DNA from 3 places in the Bacillus sp. HSf4 genome. Region 1 is predicted to be linked to each of the others. Evidence: predicted binding sites of a transcription regulator. Region 1 holds the regulator's gene; each other region holds the start of a gene.

Region 1 (6,303 bases):
CGGGGCTTGTCCAATGGTAATCGTAAAAAAGCTTGAACATGACAGATTCTCTTCCAAAATAATGACTGGCAAATTCCTCTTCTATCAGATACGTATAATAATGACGTTCCATCACTGTCTCATCCCCCTTAGGATATCGATTCTGATGAATGTATGCTTTCAATTATACAAAAGGGGAATAGAAATAATTGTCTGATGGTGATAAAAGAAGCGACTAATTTTGTCGAAACGAAAAAAAGAGAATGATTCAAAGATCATTCTCTTAGATTGTTGATAAAATCCTATGACATCTTTATTGATTTAAAAGCTTTTTCACACGGGCAGCTACATTCTCAGCTGTAAAGCCGTATTCTTTCATAATTTTTTCTCCAGGAGCGGAGGCGCCAAATTGGTCGATTGCGAGAATGTCGCCTTCTGTTCCTGTATATCTGTCCCATCCCAGCGGTGAACCCATTTCAATGGCAAGGCGCTTCGTCACATCTGCAGGCAGGACGGCGTTTTTATATTCGGCCGGCTGCTTTTCAAAGCGGTCCCAAGACGGAACGCTGACGACTGATACGTCAATGCCTTCTTTCGCGAGTTCACTCTGTGCGTCGATCGCAAGTCCGACCTCTGATCCGCTTGCGAGAAGAAGCGCGGCCGGCTTTTCGCTTTGGCTCTTGGACACGACGTATGCACCTTTTTCAACACCTTCATACGCCGCCTCAGCAGACTGGTCAATTGTCGGCAAGTTTTGGCGCGTCAGTACAAGCGCTGTCGGCTGGTTTGTCGATTGAAGGGCAAGTTTCCAAGCGGCAGCCGTTTCATTTCCGTCGGCAGGTCTGATGACAGACAGGTTTGGAAGGGCGCGCAGCGATGCGAGCTGTTCAATCGGCTCATGTGTCGGTCCGTCTTCTCCCACTGCGATGCTGTCATGTGTAAACACATATGTGACCGGAAGCCCCATTAAGGCTGCAAGACGGATCGCAGGTCTCAAATAGTCAGAAAAGACGAAGAATGTGCCGCCAAATACGCGAAGGCCGCCGTGAAGAGCCATTCCGTTTAAAGCCGCTCCCATCGCAAATTCGCGGACTCCGAACCAGATGTTTCTGCCGGCATAGTCTTTCGCAGAAAAGTCTCCGCCGTCTTTGATCGTCGTCTTATTGGAACCGGCCAAATCAGCTGATCCGCCAAAGAAATATGGCACTTTTTTGGCGATTCCGTTCAGGACTTCGCCGGAAGATGCGCGTGAAGCCAGGCTGCTTCCTTTCTCATAAACGGGAACTTCCTTATCCCAACCTGCAGGAAGCTCTCCTTTCATTGCCAGTTCAAGCTGTTCTGCAAGATCCGGATGGGCTTTCTTGTATGCGGCGAACAGCTCGTTCCATTCCTGTTCTTTGCGTTTGCCGGCTTCCTTGACCGTTTCTTTAAAATGATCGTAGACTTCGGAAGGAACGTAGAAATCCTCTTCATATGTCCACTTATATGCTTCTTTTGTCAGACCGGCTTCTTCTGCACCGAGAGGAGCGCCGTGAACACCGGAAGTTCCAGCCCGGTTTGGAGAACCGTAACCGATCGTTGTTTTGACTTCAATTAGTGTCGGCTGATCTACATTCTGCTTTGCTTTTTCGATCGCAGCTGTAATTTCTTCAATGTTATTCCCGTCCTCAACATACAGCACTTCCCATTTCATCGCTTCAAAGCGCTGTTTCACATTTTCAGAGAAGGAACGGTCCAGATCTCCGTCAAGAGAAATATCGTTGGAATCATAAAGAACGATTAAACGGCCAAGCTTCAGATGTCCGGCAAGTGAAGCCGCTTCTGAGGAAATTCCTTCCATTAAATCTCCGTCACCGCAAATACTGTATGTATAATGGTCAACGACACGATATTCATTACGGTTGTAGGTTTCCGCAAGATGGCGTTCTGCAAGCGCCATACCGACAGCCATTGCGATTCCTTGGCCAAGCGGCCCTGTCGTCGCGTCGACCCCTGGAGTATGACCGAATTCAGGATGTCCGGGAGTTTTGCTTCCCCATTGGCGGAAATTCTTCAGATCTTCCATTGATACGTCATATCCGCTTAAATGCAGCATGCTGTAAAGCAGCATTGAACCGTGTCCGGCAGATAACACAAACCGGTCTCTGTTAAACCAATTTGGGTTTTCCGGGTTCACGTTCATCATTTTTGTCCAAAGCGCATAAGCCATCGGAGCTGTACCCATTGGCATGCCCGGGTGGCCGGATTTTGCTTTTTCAATCGCATCTATGGATAGAGTCCGGATCGTTGCGACAGATTTTGATTCAATCGTTTTCATTTTAATCCCCTTCCTGTATGTACTCTACTTCCTTATCATAAATCTACCCATCAGTTTTCACAACCATTTCGTCTCAAAAGACGGCTGAAAAATGATGATTTGCAGTTATTTTAAACAACAGTAGTATATACAAAAAAGGAATACGATATTGACGTATTCCCTAAAATTAATGGAGCCCGCGCTTGTTTTTTTCTTGTTTGAGCTTTTCCGGCGTCACATCGTTGCCTTCCGGGTCAACAATGGTTACATTTTTCAGCGTGTTTTTCATAGAAGCGCGGACACCTTGCAGGTATTCCTGGCGGAGCTTCTGCTGTTCCGCTTTTTCTTTGTCTGTTAAAGAGCCGGTTTTTGATTTTTTCGCAAGCTCATTAATCCTGGCTATTTTTTCTTTGGAAATCATAACATGCTCCTTTGGTTTATTTCTCATTCATACTACTAAATTCGCTTCCATTTGACAACAAATGAACCTGTCCCTCTTTATACTCCTGATAGCGGCGGTGCACTGTTGCCTTTGAAATGCTGTAGCCGAAGCCTCTCAGCACGGCTGCAATCTCTGCAAACGTCAGCTTGTTTTCCCTGAGCCGGATGATTTCCGAAAGCGGTGCTTCGATCCGTTCTCTTCCGCTTCCCTCATGCCGGTTTTTCAAATTTCTTTCCGGACGGTAGCCGTTTTCGACCGCCTTTTTCATGCCTCTTTTAATTTTCAGGTTATGTATTTTCCGCTGATATTCCTCAACGATGCTGACAATTTCCAACACCATCGAGTCCGCCTCGGAAAGTTCCAGCCGGCCCCTGTGAGCAAGCGTATAAATTTGAACGCCTTCTTTATATAAGCAGTGAAGGAGGGCAATTTTTGCATTTCCCCTGCCAAGCCTTGTGTCATCCTGGATTAAGACCGCATCTACTCTTGAGCTTTTGAGTTCTTCCAGCAGTTCGAATACGCCGTCGCGGTCCATCTCATATCCGCTCGCCTGTTCTGAAATGACCTTTACAACGGTCATGCCGTGTTCGGCGGCAAGCGCTGCAAGCTCCTCTTCCTGCCGTTTTAAGGAGGTTTCCTGCTGCTCTTTTGACGTGCTCACCCTGGTGTATATAATCGCGTTCATAGAAATCCCCTCATCCTTATTATTCTACGACTGCAAGCTGATACCGGTGGGAGTGCTGCTTGGTTACCGGAAGGATCAAAACGTCGCCCGGCCTGATGACGGACGTCGAAAGGCCGTTTTTGTCGGCAACCCACTCAATGAACTTTTGTTTATCAGCGTTTTTCCCGCCTTCGATGCGATCGGCAAGCTCCCATAACGTATCGCCTTCCTGCACCTCTATTTTAACATATTGCTTGTTTTCCTCCATTTTCCCGGCAAGAGACAAAAACAGAATACAGCAGCTGATCACAGCAGTAAGCAGACCGACGAAAACCAACGATTCCCTTTTCAAATCCATCACCCCAAACAGAATATTTGTTCGCTTTTTGTGTTTTCAGTATACATACGAACACACGTTTCTGTCAAACGTTTTTTCGAACCTATGTTTGTACTTGGAGGTAAAACATGCTATAATCTACCTAAAATCGACGTTTTGAGGTGCAGAACATGACGAAGCTATCAAAAAGACAACTTGATATTTTGCGTTTCATTAAGGAAGAAGTGAAACGCAAAGGTTACCCGCCTTCCGTCAGGGAAATCGGCGAAGCGGTCGGCCTTGCATCAAGTTCAACCGTACACGGCCACTTGGCAAGGCTTGAAACAAAGGGACTGATCAGAAGAGACCCGACAAAGCCGAGAGCCATCGAAATACTGGATACCGAAGAAGACATTCACATTCCGCAAAACCAGGTGGTCAACGTTCCCGTTATTGGAAAGGTGACAGCCGGGACGCCGATTACAGCTGTGGAAAATATCGAGGAGTACTTTCCCCTTCCCGACCGCCTGGCACCGCCGGACGAGCATGTTTTCATGCTTGAGATCATGGGGGAAAGCATGATTGATGCGGGAATACTTGATAAAGACTATGTGATTGTCAAACAGCAGAACACAGCCAACAACGGGGATATCGTCGTGGCCATGACCGAAGAAGATGAAGCGACCGTCAAGCGGTTTTTCAAAGAAAAGACTCACATCCGCCTGCAGCCTGAAAATCCCACGATGGAGCCTATCATTCTGCAAAATGTGACCATTCTCGGAAAAGTGATCGGCGTCTTCAGAACCGTTCACTAATGATGCAGCGGCTGCCGGTTTACCGGCGGCCTTTTTGATATCAAAAAAAATCAGGTTCATCCCTTCCCGCTGTTTTGGGGGGCGAACCTGAAAAAGAGGAATTCATAATATGCTTACAAGTCCATTATCTATGATGATTTATTGATAGTCAACAAAATTTTTGCACACAGGAAACTTTTATAAATCTTCATGTTTAAAATGTTTTTCTCCTGACCGTTTTTATGGCGCCCGCTATTTGATCAAGGCGAGAGCGATTCCGTATCCTTTTTCAGGAGTGTACGGAGAAGTTATTTTGATCACCTTCCAAGAACCTTCAGTTGCTTTTGTCCCTATGCCGTCAATCGCTCCTAAATAATCTCCTTGCCGCACTGTGCCGTCAATACGTACATACTGTCTGCCCAAAAGCCCGACGACATGCCATTCATCTCTGACATCGCGTGACAGATAGCTCCCTTCCAAAGACTCGTTATAGTCCGGATTTTGTTTCGGGAGGCGAATCAGCTCCCCTGTCTCATGATCGGTTACCTCTTCATCAATCAATCCGCCGAACTCATTTGTCAAATAGCGGCGCTGCCAGACAAAGCTGGATGCCCCAGAAACAAAAGCTGTCGTTTCTGACACAACCCCCAGCAAATCATTTCCGCTTTGGGCAGGGGCTATTTTTTCTCCTTTTAAAGTGACGATGGTGCCTGTATCGATCAACTGCCCGCTTTCACTCTCAAAATACTCTCCATAGCCGGTTAATGAAGAGGTTACCGCCCCCGCAAATGCTCCATTTCCATAACGGGAGTCAAGGAGCCATTTGATTGACTGGTGACCTCCGGCCACAGTGTACGGCTCTTCAAGTGTAATGCTTTCTGATGAAAGTATCGTTCTGGATACGCCGTTGCCTGTAATATGAGAGTTGTTTGAAGCTGTGACAAATGCGCGGGAGCCCTCTGTGCTGGAACCGCCCGAAGCTCCGATGACCGCATTTCTTTCACCTTTTGCCGTAATATCCCCGGTTCCGGCAATAACGGCGCTTGTTTGATTAAATGCAAAACCGGAGGTGGTTGCAATCTGGGCTCCGCCCTTTAAATTGACGGGCATCTGCTGGTAGGTTTGACCTTTAATGGATGCAGCGGCGCTGTACCCTTCCGCCAAAACGCCGATGATGACAGCCTGACTATTCGGAGACTGGATCCCTGCTGTCCCGCCTTCTGTTATCATGGTTCCGTTCATAATATTCACGTTATAGAGTCCGCCTCCGATCGATATTCCGATTGGAGCTGAATGATAAAAATCAAAGTTTGATATTTTGATATGATCGGTTTGATTTGCCCCTCCCAATAAACGAATATCGATGCCGGCCTTTTTAAATCCGCGAATCTTAATCCCATTGATCGTAATGTTTTGACTTCGGTACTGCAATGCTACTACAGGATAGCCGCCATAGTCGTAATCCGGATTTCCGATCGCTGTGAATCCGCTTATATAAACATTTTTATAGGCTGAAACAACGAGTGCTCTTGGGGTCACACTCTCATACAGAGAATTGAAGACTGGCTCGACCGCTGTACAATCAATAAGCGTTACATCGTATGCTGTGGTGCTTTCCGGATCTGATGCCTGGTGGTGGCCGATATGCCGAAGGTCAAACGCGCGGACATCCCGGTAGGATATATGGCCGATAATATGGACATTTTGAGAAGCCGGCCACATTTCATGGGCTTTCACTTCTACCCCGCGAATGTTTCCGCTTGTCACGTTGTTTAAAAGCCAGACATGCTTTGACCCATCATCAATCTCGAT
Region 2 (6,303 bases), 1.9 Mb from region 1:
ATAAAAGCTACCCCGGGGATAACAGGCTTATCTCCCCCAAGAGTCCACATCGACGGGGAGGTTTGGCACCTCGATGTCGGCTCATCGCATCCTGGGGCTGTAGTCGGTCCCAAGGGTTGGGCTGTTCGCCCATTAAAGCGGTACGCGAGCTGGGTTCAGAACGTCGTGAGACAGTTCGGTCCCTATCCGTCGCGGGCGCAGGAAATTTGAGAGGAGCTGTCCTTAGTACGAGAGGACCGGGATGGACGCACCGCTGGTGTACCAGTTGTTCTGCCAAGGGCATCGCTGGGTAGCTATGTGCGGACGGGATAAGTGCTGAAAGCATCTAAGCATGAAGCCCCCCTCAAGATGAGATTTCCCATTCCGTTAAGGAAGTAAGATCCCTGAAAGATGATCAGGTTGATAGGTCTGAGGTGGAAGTGTGGCGACACATGGAGCTGACAGATACTAATCGATCGAGGGCTTAACCAAATGAATGTCTTACGACACCGTTATCTAGTTTTGAGAGAACACCTCTCAAATAAGGTTTGGTGGCGATAGCGAAGAGGTCACACCCGTTCCCATGCCGAACACGGAAGTTAAGCTCTTCAGCGCCGATGGTAGTTGGGGGCTTCCCCCTGTGAGAGTAGGACGCCGCCAAGCCATTTATATATTTTACCTTGCATGAAATGAAGCTTAATTTATTCCGCAGTAGCTCAGTGGTAGAGCAATCGGCTGTTAACCGATCGGTCGTAGGTTCGAATCCTACCTGCGGAGCCAATGCTTCCATAGCTCAGCAGGTAGAGCACTTCCATGGTAAGGAAGAGGTCAGCGGTTCGAGCCCGCTTGGAAGCTTAATAAAAACTGACGATCTGGTTTCTCAAGAATGAGAAAGCTTTTTTTGTTTTGATGATGAATTATACAGCGGTCGCTTTAACGTAAGGTTTAAACAAACGTTTAAATAAGTGATCACAATAGGGAAGAATCCTCAAATCACGGTCTCTTGTTAAAAGCTAGAGGCCGTGTTTTTGTTTTGCCAGCAATAATTAGGTTATCGGGAAGTTTTCCTTATGTGTTATTTGTAGTGGGAATATATTCTGAACCCTCGTTAGAGAAAAGACAAAAGCAGGCACACGATGCCTGCTTTTGTTATCCGGAGCCAAATAATACGATTGCCGCTATTTCTAAAACCAAGAGATAGATCATGTACCTGCCGTATTTGAATATTTCCTGATCGAAATGCTTTTGGCCTCTAAAAGTCCAAACAAATAAGCCTAAAACTGTGATGACAAGCAGTAATTTGCTAATCGTTAAAGCTGACATTCTAAACAACCCTCATGTCTTTTTAGTCTTATTACTTCTTCGACGAAAGCGAATAAATCCCTTTCAATTTAAGATCCGTTTAAAATAGAGAAGATGCGATTGTTGACGGTCCCAAATGATTTAATATTATTTTGGATATTGGAAAAGAGTATCACGTATCTGTCCCCTGTCAGGCTGAAGCTGTTTAAAATATTATACCCGGGCATCACGCCGTGGCTTGAATAGCTTCCCGGAGAAATATAAAAGCCCATCCCGTATGTGGCTTTGTTTGGCGTAAACATTTTTGTGAAACTTTCATCGCTAATAATTTTTCTGTCGTAAAGCGCCTTATCAAACAAGTACATGTCATAAGCGGTCATGTATATATCCCCTGCTCCGTAAAGCTGTGATAAATCAGGCATATCAGGCGTATACAGCTTTTTAAGTGCATTGAGCTTATAACCTGTTGACTGGTAAGACTGATCGGAAAAGGTTTTATAAAACCCTGCATGCTTCATGCCGGCAGGTTTAAAAATATGTTCTTCGACATATTGATCTAAAGGTTCGCCGCTTACCTTTGAAACAATGTAAGCCAGAACAGAATAGTTGGAGTCTTTGTAATTCCATTGTCCGGGCCCTGATTTAACCCCGCGATCCTCAATGTCTTGTATAAGGTCGTCTGGTGAAATATAGCCAGTGCCTTCTTTATGCCCGCGAATGCCTGATGTGTGTGTCAGAAAATGATAGAGGGTGATGTTTGTGCCATTTGGAAAATCCGGAAGGTATAACGAAACCGGGTCGTTTACTGACAGCAGTCCTTTTTCTTCAAGCTGAAGAATGGCAGTTGCAATAATCGCTTTTTGAGAAGAACCGATATAAAAGACGGTATCCGGCGTATTCGGCACCTGTTGTTTCCGGTTTGCATACGAATAGCCCTTGCTTGTAACAACTTCTCCTTTGTCTACAATCAGTGCTGTACCGCTGAATTCAATGCTTTTTAAATAGTCGTCCAATTGTGCATTATCGTTTTTTGTTATGATATGACTTTGTTTTTCTTCTTTTTTCTTATGAGACGTGTTCTTTTTCTTCTCTGGTTTTGTTTGTTTTTCAGTTGCCTGCACATGATGTTCCTGTTGATCATTTGGGGCTTTTGGAAAAGCGATATAAATTAATCCGCAAATAAGGAGAGAGGCGAAAATGAGCAGTCTCCGATTTCTGTTATGCCTTTTTCTTTTTTTTATTCGTGTTCGGTACGTTCTTGACATGGCGGTACTCCTTCTAAAAGATGTGACGTATTTACTGACGCATGATCTCCTTAAAAAGTTTCTTATTTACTGCTAAAATTTTCATGTGTGCCAAAATTTACTCTTGAAACAGAACGAGTGTTCGTATAAAATAATATATGAAAGGAGTGAGAAGATGCAAAACATGCTGCAGCGGGCCATGGAAGACTGTTTTCCGGTCGATATCATTTATATGAAGAAAAGCGAATTCACAAAAAGGACGATTCTCGTTAAACAAATCAAAAATGGTTATGTGAAGGCATTCTGTTTCCAAAAGCGCCAGATCAGAATGTTTAAAAGCGAGGCCATTTTGGCTGTGCTTCCGCATAAAAAAAGAACAAATCCGGCTAATTATGCATAGATACGTGTTCTCCTCTGTACACAGTCTTCCGCTTATTCAATCCCTTCCTGTTTTAATATTCCATCTTTTGTTATAATTAATGTAAATATGTTTTAAAGAGAGCGGGCGTTTTACACCTATGCTTCAGACCATCAATCAAACACTTGGAAAAATAATGCCTTTACTGACGCCTGTCAGCGTTGTCAGCGGGGTGCTGCTGTCAGCCTATTTAAATGGGTTTGCGGATTTTGTACCGTGGATTTTTGCTTTTATGACGTTTGCCGGAAGTTTGGCAGCCAACTTTCAGTCTCTAAAGGCAGCGGTGATTCATCCCCTGCCAATGCTGCTGGCTCTGTTTGTTTTGCATATATTTATGCCGCTGTTGGCATTGGCTACGGGTCACCTTGTGTTTCATGGGGATTCATTAACGATTACGGGGCTCGTTCTTGGCGTTGTGATACCAACCGGTATAACAAGCATGATTTGGGCGGCCATGCATAAAGGGAATGTCGGCTTGACCCTGTCGATTATTTTAATTGATACAATCCTCTCTCCTTTTATTGTGCCGTTCAGCCTTTCAGTGCTTGCAGGTGCTCATGTGGAAATGGATGTGGCGGGGATGATGAAGGGCTTGTTCGGAATGGTTGTCATCCCTTCCTTGTTGGGCATGCTCGTCAATCAGTTTTCAGATCCGGAAAAAACAGCGCGATTAAGCGCCAATTGTGCTCCGTTTTCTAAAATCGGCTTGGCCCTCGTCGTTGCTATTAACAGCTCAGTTGTCGCTCCTTACCTGAAATCTGTTGACCTTCGGTTTTTAACAATAGCGGTGACGGTATTTTTAGTGGCCTTCACAGGCTATGTAACAGCGTGGCTATTAGGCAGGCTGTTGAAACGGCCGCAGGAGGAAATCACTGCTTTAATTTTTACTGGCGGCATGCGTAATATCAGCGCAGGCGCCGTCTTGGCCACCAGTTTTTTTCCGGCGAAAGTGGCCGTGCCGGTCGTGATCGGCATGCTGTTTCAACAAATATTGGCGGCGTTGTTTGGCCAAATGCTGGCAAGAAGCGAGTTGAAGAAATCGTGTCATGTCGATAAAAAAACGAGTCTGCCTTCATAGAAGGTCAGACTCAATGTTTCCGCCTGCAAGTTTAAATTGAAGTTCGTTAAGGAGAGAAAAATGATTAAAACGAATAAAGTAAGTGTGATGATCATGACTTTAATCTCTGCAGTCCTATTTTGTTCTTTGTTAGTCTCTGCTTCACTTTCCCCGCTTGCGGATTCAGGACCTAACGTTAATCAGTTTGGTTCATTAGGTATGTGGGCGGCAATGGCAACCGTTTTGCTATTTTATATGCTGCCTCTTATTGTATATATGATTGGAATTAATGCAATGAAGTTTGTGATGGCCGTTCTTTGCGGAATCGGACTATTGGCCGTTATTGCGATGATTCCAATTATTTTGATATTTGGAGCCTTTAGTGGAACGACGCCTTCATTATTAGGAATCATCGGTATCTGCATTGTGTTAGCCTTCGTGAATGTTATTTGGTTATTCGTCGCTTTTCGCCGGCCGTCAGTGAATACTTCTTTCTGATTTTGCCTCTTTACAGGCTTAAGACGAATAAAAAGACCCCGCGCTATCTTCAAGTTCTCCAAGTTCCTTTTGCGATCAGGTGAACGTTTCCGCCGACATGGATCTCTATGCTGTTTTCCGTTGTTTGCGCTTCAATATAAAGCAGGGAAGGTCGGTTTATTTCAAACCCTTGTTCAGCCCTTATGCTGAGATGATTTTTACTTAAGTAACTGTTATGCAGTAAATATCCTGCGAGATCCCCGATTGCGCTTCCTGTTGCAGGATCTTCCGGAACGCTGAAACAGTCGCAAAATACCCGGGCATTGATGTCGTTTTGTTCATGATATGTTTCCGTAGAAAAAACGAGCAGACTGGCTTCTGTTTCTTTTATAAAAGCTTCATACCGTTCTCTGTTGACTTTGCATTTTTTAACTGCATTCAGCGAATTTAATGGAACAATAACCGCGGGAAGACCTGTGGAAACCTCCTGTATCGGGAAATTCGCGTCTATATCGCATATATCGATTCCCAGTACGCCTGCCATCATTTCTTTGTCAAAGGTTTTGTTAAACACAGGAGGGTTTTGTTTCATCCAAATGACCTGATCTTCACTTTTGTCAAACGTCACTGGAATGGCGCCAACTTCTACATTCAAAATGATCTTTGAAGAAAGTCCAGTTTCGATTTCATTTTGAATGATAAATGCTGTGCCCAATGTCGGATGGCCCGCAAACGGAATTTCTTTTTCCGGGGTGAAAATTCGGACGTCATACCCGCCGTTTCTCTGTTTTCCAAAAATAAATGTTGTTTCGGAAAAATTGATTTCCCTCGCGATTTTTTGCATCTCGTCACTCGATAGGTCCTTTTCGACTTTAAAAACAGCGAGCTGGTTTCCTGTGTATTTTGCCTCTGCAAACACATCTACAAGATAAAATTCCATGTTGAAATCTCTCCCCCTTAAAATGCCACTTCCTGCCTCAAGCAGTTTTACATATCTTACACGAGATGGGGGCTATTGAACAGTCTAAGCCTAAAAAATAAAGAAGAGCGCCTGCCGCTCTTCCTAATAAAGCAAATACTTGTTTCTGACATTCATAAACCGTTTCTGCTCCGCTTCATATTTTGCAACGGTGTCGTCTAATGAAGCACCTTGTTCAATCATTGTTTTGACCCATCCGTTGCCAATGAGGCGGTTGAAATGGCTGTTGGGGAGGAATTCAAAGTCGTTTGGATAAAGATCATGAATCGTTTTTATGATCGCGATGCCGGTTTTGACAGGCTGAAAGGCGGTGCGGTTTTTCACGTAAAGCTCAACACCGTGACACAGTTTGTTTTGATGCTTTGAAAACGTCGGTGTAAAGGATGCTGCTCTGAATACAACGCCGGGCAGCTTCAGGCTGTTTAGTTTGTCTGCCAGCTCTGTACTTTTCATGTAAGGTGCGCCTATGAGCTCAAAAGGCTTGGTTGTTCCTCTTCCTTCGGAAACGTTGGTGCCTTCGATTAAGCCTGTGCCGGGATAAACGATGCTTGTGTCAGCCGTCGGCATATTTGGAGAAGGAAGGACGAAAGGAAGCCCTGTATCCTCAAAAAACATCTTCCGTTTCCAGCCCTTCATTTTGATGACGGTTAAATCAGCTCCGATGTCAAACTCCCGGTTGAAAAGCTTTGCCAGTTCTCCAGCTGTCATGCCGTGTATTAAAGGGATCGGATATCTTCCGATAAATGATGAATAATCAGGGTCGAGAACCGGGCCTTCCACTTTTGTGCCGCTTTGCGGATTTGGCCGGTCCAGTACGATAAACGGAATGTCGTTTTCTTTGGCTGCT
Region 3 (6,303 bases), 1.7 Mb from region 1:
TGTTCAGCAGATACCTCGTGAACTACACTTCCGTTGAGAGTGTGGAAGACATTAATGAGGAATGTGCGGAGCTTTATTTCAACTATTTGATGGACAACCATAAGCGCCTTGGCATCAATTTAACAGATATCAAACGGTCCATGCAGCTGATTGGAGATATTTTGGATGTTGAGGTCAATCATTATTTAAAGGATTTTTCGCTCTCCAATGTGACGCTTTGGATGAGCCAAGAAAAATAAACCTCGCGTTTACCATACCCAAGGATTTTATTATTTGTTAGAATAATAATAAAATGCACCAGCTTGCCTGAAGGTGCTGGCATTTCTCGTCACGAATGCGCGTTTAAAAGCGCCCGGCGTCTTGCAAGTGACGAATCGAGGCACTGCTCAGGCGTCTCCGTCTGAGCGTCCGTCCTCTGTTGTTCCTTTGCTAAAGGATGCCAAGACAAGCTGGATTTCTCCATAAAATATCCAACGTGAAAAGGCCGTCGCATGTGCGGCGGCACCTGCATGCTTGGTTTGAGGCGGTGAACGTTTCCTTGTCAGTTGAAGAAAGCTTGATTGAACTTTTAAAAGGAGCCGGATGGTTTTTTGTGCACCCGCTCTTCTATTTTATGATGGTCATGAGCTTGGCTTACGGCTATGCCCGGATCAAACGTGAAAGAAAAACATTTCATACGCGCATTGAAGATATTTATGATGAACTTCAGTTTACATATTCAAAAGGGATTTTGGCGGGCATCCTTCTGTCCATTGTTACCTTTGGACTGGGGCTGTCCCTCCCGTTCGGAATGCTGATCATCATTGCGGCAGTGACCGCAATTTGTGCTTTAACGTTCAGGCAGAGCATGCTGTCTTCGGCTTACACGCTCGGCTTGAGCATATTAGCCGGCATTGCGCTCGAGTACGTCAATCCGGACGCGATTGATCAGGTGATCCCGCAGCTATCCTTCGCAAATTGGCCGGCAGCCGCCGTCCTGCTCGGTCTTCTTCTGTTTACTGAAGGGATGCTGGCTTACAAAACGGCCCATGTCAGGACGTCCCCGTCAATTGTGATGAGCAGGAGGGGGCTGCCGATCGGACAGCAGATCGCGGGCCGCGTTTGGCTCCTGCCTTTGTTCATTTTGATTCCCGGGCAGGCGATCGAATCGTCCGTCCCATGGTGGCCTGTTCTGTCCGTTCACGACGGCGCCTTTCAATTATTGTGGATCCCGTATTTTGTCGGTTTCGGGCAGCGGGTTCAAGGGTCGCTTCCGATTGTCAGCATCAAAATTACAGCAAGGCGCATCAGTGTTCTCGGTATCATCACATTGCTGATTGCAGCAGGAAGTATATGGTGGACGCCGCTTGCCGCCGCAGCAGCCGTTACCGCTGTGGCCGGCAGAGCCTTTCTGACTTGGAAGCAGCGGATGAACGATAATTCCGCACCTTTCTACTTTTCTAAAAGAGATCGCGGGCTGATGGTGCTCGGGATCATTCCCAACACCCCGGCTGCCGGCCTCGGCCTTCAGATCGGCGAAATTATTACGAAAGTGAACGGCATCGAAGTCAAAAATGAAGCGGATTTTTATGAAGCACTCCAAAAAAACCGCGCCTTCTTCAAGCTTGAAGTGGTCGGCTTGAACAACGAGGTCCGCTTTGAGCAGAGGGCTTCATATGAAGGAGAGCATCATGAGCTCGGGATTTTGTTTGTGAAAGATGAAGCTCCGGCCCTTGCCGAAACGGCTGCGGCTAAGGAAACGCACTAATTCCGGTTTCCCAAAAAAGCGTCTGGTTCAGGCGCTTTTTCTCTTATTGTAAAAGAAACGCGAACCGTTTTTATTGTGTTTTTTCTAACGTTCCGATATTGTGATGAATAGATCTGGTTGAAGGAGTAGGTTGAATGAAAAAGGCTTTTCTCTCGGGTATAATCGTATGTTTTGCTGCTGCACTGATTTCGGCGGTTGCCGGCGATTGGACCTTTATCTACAAAATTTCCGGAACAGCCGGTCTTGGCTCAATGATTCTGTCAGCCTTGCTTTCGTTCGTGAGCGGAGATCGTTTTGGTGGAAGAGACGGGAACGGAAAGATGACGAATGGACTCGCCGTTTTTGCGCTGCCGAATCTATTGGCGGCCGGAATCTCATTATTTTTCGCCTTTTAGAAGAGCCGCTTTCGAATAATGCGGCTTTCATTTGGGTAACATAAAAAAGTGAGTGCCCGCGTTTGTCCGTTTCTTTGTTCTTTAATATAATCGAATAAGATCAACAAACGTGAGGAGGGTTTTTGTGTTTACAAAAGCCGTTTTTGCACTAATTTTTCCTTTTTTCCTTGTCTTGTTTTTTACAAGGGTGACCTATAATCATTATGTCGGAATCGCGCTTACGGCTGCGCTGTTATTCGCTTCCTATTTAAAGGGTTATACGGAAACCTTTTTTATCGTAGGACTTGATATCGTCTCGCTTGTGGCCGGTGCTCTTTATGCGGCCAAAAAGGCCGGCGAAAAGAAGGAAGACTCATAGAAACCGCCGTGAATTTGCTGTGAAGCCCTGCTTTTGATGAGAAAAAGGAGGGATTTTTTGATGGATCGAAAAAACGGTTTGTGGAAAAACACAAAAACCGAACTTTAGTTCGTATTTTTTGTTTGGATGTGTTAAAATAATAAAACAGGAAGATTTCGTAAAGAAACGGAGGCTTTTTTGTGAAAGACCGCTTTGAATTAGTCTCGAATTATCAGCCCCAGGGCGATCAGCCGAAAGCGATTGAACAGCTTGTTGCAGGCATTCGGGAAGGCAAAAAGCATCAAACGCTCCTGGGGGCGACCGGTACAGGCAAGACGTTTACGATGTCAAACGTGATTAAAGAGGTCAATAAACCGACGCTTGTCATCGCCCACAACAAAACGCTTGCCGGTCAGCTGTACAGCGAGTTTAAGGAGTTTTTCCCGAACAACGCAGTCGAATATTTTGTGAGCTATTACGACTACTATCAGCCGGAGGCCTATGTGCCTCAGACCGATACGTTTATTGAAAAAGACGCCAGCATTAATGATGAGATAGATAAATTGAGGCACTCAGCCACATCCGCTCTTTTTGAACGCAAAGATGTCATCATCGTGGCGAGTGTCTCTTGTATTTACGGTTTGGGTTCGCCGGAGGAATATAGAGAGCTCGTGCTTTCGCTCAGAACGGAGATGGAAATTGAGCGCAATGAGCTTCTCAGAAAGCTCGTTGACATTCAGTATGCCCGGAATGACATCGATTTTCAGCGCGGGACATTCAGGGTGCGCGGCGATGTCGTCGAAATCTTTCCGGCTTCAAGGGATGAGCACTGCATCCGCATCGAGTTTTTCGGAGACGAAATCGAACGGATCAGGGAAGTCGATGCCTTGACAGGCGAAATTTTAGGGGAGCGGGACCATGTTGCCATCTTTCCGGCTTCCCACTTCGTCACCCGTGAAGAAAAGATGAAGAAAGCGATCGTGAACATTGAATCGGAGCTGGAAGAACGCCTTAAAGTTCTGCATGATGAAGGCAAGCTGCTTGAAGCGCAGCGCCTTGAGCAGCGGACGAGATACGATCTGGAAATGATGCGTGAAATGGGCTTTTGCTCAGGGATCGAAAACTATTCCAGACATTTGACGCTGCGTCCGGCAGGGTCCACTCCGTATACACTGCTCGATTATTTTCCCGATGACTTTTTGATGGTCATCGATGAGTCTCATGTCACGATTCCGCAGGTGAGAGGAATGTACAACGGAGACCAGGCCAGAAAGCAGGTCCTCGTCGACCACGGCTTCCGGCTTCCTTCGGCTTTAGACAACAGGCCGCTGAGGTTTGAAGAGTTTGAAAAGCACATTCACAACATAGTGTATGTTTCTGCGACGCCTGGTCCGTATGAACTGGAACATTCTCCTGAAATGGTTGAACAGATCATCCGTCCGACCGGACTGCTCGATCCGATTATCGAAGTAAGGCCGATCGAAGGGCAGATCGATGACCTGATCGGCGAAATCAGGCAGCGCATCGACCGGAATGAACGCGTCCTCGTCACGACGCTGACGAAGAAAATGTCAGAGGATTTGACCGACTACCTGAAGGAAATCGGCATAAAGGTGACCTATCTGCATTCCGAGATTAAAACGCTGGAACGGATCGAAATCATCCGCGACCTGCGCCTCGGCAAGCATGACGTTCTCGTCGGCATCAACCTGCTGAGGGAGGGGCTTGACATCCCTGAAGTTTCGCTTGTGGCGATATTGGATGCGGATAAAGAAGGCTTCCTCCGCTCTGAGCGTTCCTTGATTCAAACGATTGGCCGGGCGGCGAGAAATGCCGAGGGCCGGGTCATCATGTACGCGGATAACATCACGGGCTCCATGGAAATCGCGATCAATGAAACGAAGCGGCGCAGGCAGCAGCAGGAAGCATACAACAAGGAACACGGCATTACACCGAAAACGATCAACAAGAAGATCCGCGACGTCATCCGCGCGACACATGTGGCTGAAGAACAGGAAGAATACAAAGCAAAAGAGGAACCGAAGCTTTCAAAACTGACGAAGAAAGAGCGCGAAAAAGTGATCGCCCAGATGGAGCACGATATGAAGGAAGCGGCAAAAGCGCTTGATTTCGAACGGGCCGCCGAGCTTCGGGACCTACTTCTAGAGTTAAAATCGGAAGGATGAATAGAGTATGGCAATGGAACGAATTGAGGTGAAAGGAGCAAGGGCTCATAACCTGAAAAACATCGATGTCTCGATTCCTCGGGATAAGCTTGTCGTGCTGACAGGCCTTTCGGGTTCAGGGAAATCGTCCCTTGCGTTTGACACGATTTATGCGGAGGGGCAAAGGCGTTATGTCGAGTCTCTATCCGCGTATGCCCGCCAGTTTTTAGGGCAGATGGACAAACCTGATGTGGATGCGATCGAAGGTCTTTCACCAGCGATCAGCATCGATCAGAAAACGACGAGCCGCAACCCCCGTTCGACGGTCGGAACGGTCACGGAAATTTATGACTACCTCCGCTTGCTGTTTGCGAGAGTCGGGAAGCCGGTTTGCCCTGTTCACGGCATTGAAATTACGTCGCAGACGATCGAACAGATGACGGACCGGATTCTGGAATATCCTGAACGCACGAAGATTCAAGTGCTTGCTCCGGTCGTGTCAGGGCGGAAAGGCACTCATGTGAAAATCCTCGAACAAATTAGAAAACAGGGTTATGTGAGAGTCCGAATCGACGGCGAAATGAACGACCTTTCCGAGGATATTGAACTTGAGAAAAATAAAAAGCATTCGATCGAAGTCGTTGTTGACCGCATCGTCATTAAAGAAGGCGTGACAGCCCGCCTCACAGATTCGCTTGAAACCGCGCTCCGCCTTGGCGAAGGACGGGTGATCATCGATGTAATCGGCGAAGAGGAGCTGCTTTTCAGCGAGCATCATGCCTGTCCGCACTGTGGCTTCTCGATCGGAGAGCTCGAGCCGCGAATGTTTTCTTTCAACAGTCCGTTCGGCGCCTGTCCAAGTTGCGACGGTCTCGGTTCTAAATTGGAAGTCGATGTCGACCTTGTGATTCCAAATGATGAGCTGTCGCTTAAACAGCATGCGATCGCACCATGGGAACCGCAGAGCTCCCAATATTATCCAAAGCTTTTGGAGGCGGTTTGCAGCCATTATGGAATCGATATGGATGTGCCGGTGAAGGAACTGCCGAAACACCAGCTTGAGAAAATCCTCTATGGAAGCGGCGGGGAGCAGATCTATTTTAGATATGAAAATGACTTTGGTCAGGTTCGTGAAAGTTATATCGAATTTGAAGGCGTTATTCGAAATATCGAAAGACGTTATAAAGAAACGAGCTCAGACTACATCCGCGAACAGATGGAAAAATACATGGCCAACCAGCCGTGCCCTTCCTGTAAAGGATACCGGCTGAAAAAGGAAGCATTGGCCGTTTTGGTAAACGGCCTTCATATCGGAAAAATAACCGAGATGTCGGTGACAAACGCCCTTCAATTTTTCCGTGAGCTAAAGCTTTCGGAGAAAGATATGAAGATTGCCAATCTGATTTTGCGGGAGATTGAAGAACGGCTCGGGTTTTTAAACAATGTCGGCCTTGATTATTTGACGCTGAGCCGCGCCGCCGGTACCCTGTCAGGCGGGGAAGCTCAGAGGATCCGTCTCGCGACGCAAATCGGTTCAAGGCTGACCGGCGTCCTCTACATCCTTGATGAGCCGTCGATCGGCCTTCACCAGCGCGACAATGACCGGCTGATTGATACGCTGAAAAACATGCGTGATATCGGCAATACCTTGATCGTCGT

The links. The regulator LexA, encoded in region 1, represses DNA repair genes until DNA is damaged. The targets are predictions, from matches to a motif close to CGAACATATGTTCG.
Region 2: P3X63_RS00990 (WYL domain-containing protein) is a predicted target of LexA. The motif match lies at 2,657-2,670, and genes of this name have one in related genera.
Region 3: uvrB (excinuclease ABC subunit UvrB) is a predicted target of LexA. The motif match lies at 2,599-2,612, and genes of this name have one in related genera.

The regions. Positions count from the first base shown of each region.
Region 1 covers NZ_CP120679.1:2,030,832-2,037,134, reverse strand. The annotation lists gene sirA (sporulation inhibitor of replication protein SirA) at 1-112, opposite strand, end outside; gene tkt (transketolase) at 293-2,296, opposite strand; gene P3X63_RS10425 (DUF896 domain-containing protein) at 2,463-2,696, opposite strand; gene P3X63_RS10420 (YneB family resolvase-like protein) at 2,713-3,402, opposite strand; gene yneA (cell division suppressor protein YneA) at 3,422-3,733, opposite strand; gene lexA (transcriptional repressor LexA) at 3,889-4,512, shown strand; gene P3X63_RS10405 (peptidase G2 autoproteolytic cleavage domain-containing protein) at 4,744-6,303, opposite strand, start outside.
Region 2 covers NZ_CP120679.1:168,664-174,966, forward strand. The annotation lists rRNA gene P3X63_RS00965 (23S ribosomal RNA) at 1-471, shown strand, start outside; rRNA gene rrf (5S ribosomal RNA) at 527-642, shown strand; tRNA gene P3X63_RS00975 (tRNA-Asn) at 685-759, shown strand; tRNA gene P3X63_RS00980 (tRNA-Thr) at 762-834, shown strand; gene P3X63_RS00985 (serine hydrolase domain-containing protein) at 1,371-2,546, opposite strand; gene P3X63_RS00990 (WYL domain-containing protein) at 2,701-2,925, shown strand; gene P3X63_RS00995 (bile acid:sodium symporter family protein) at 3,044-4,021, shown strand; gene P3X63_RS01000 (DUF5391 family protein) at 4,082-4,498, shown strand; gene P3X63_RS01005 (PhzF family phenazine biosynthesis protein) at 4,548-5,417, opposite strand; gene P3X63_RS01010 (exo-beta-N-acetylmuramidase NamZ family protein) at 5,541-6,303, opposite strand, start outside.
Region 3 covers NZ_CP120679.1:3,756,177-3,762,479, reverse strand. The annotation lists gene swrA (swarming motility protein SwrAA) at 1-239, shown strand, start outside; gene P3X63_RS19530 (PDZ domain-containing protein) at 539-1,747, shown strand; gene P3X63_RS19525 (DUF5316 family protein) at 1,882-2,142, shown strand; gene P3X63_RS19520 (CsbA family protein) at 2,267-2,500, shown strand; gene uvrB (excinuclease ABC subunit UvrB) at 2,680-4,665, shown strand; gene uvrA (excinuclease ABC subunit UvrA) at 4,673-6,303, shown strand, end outside.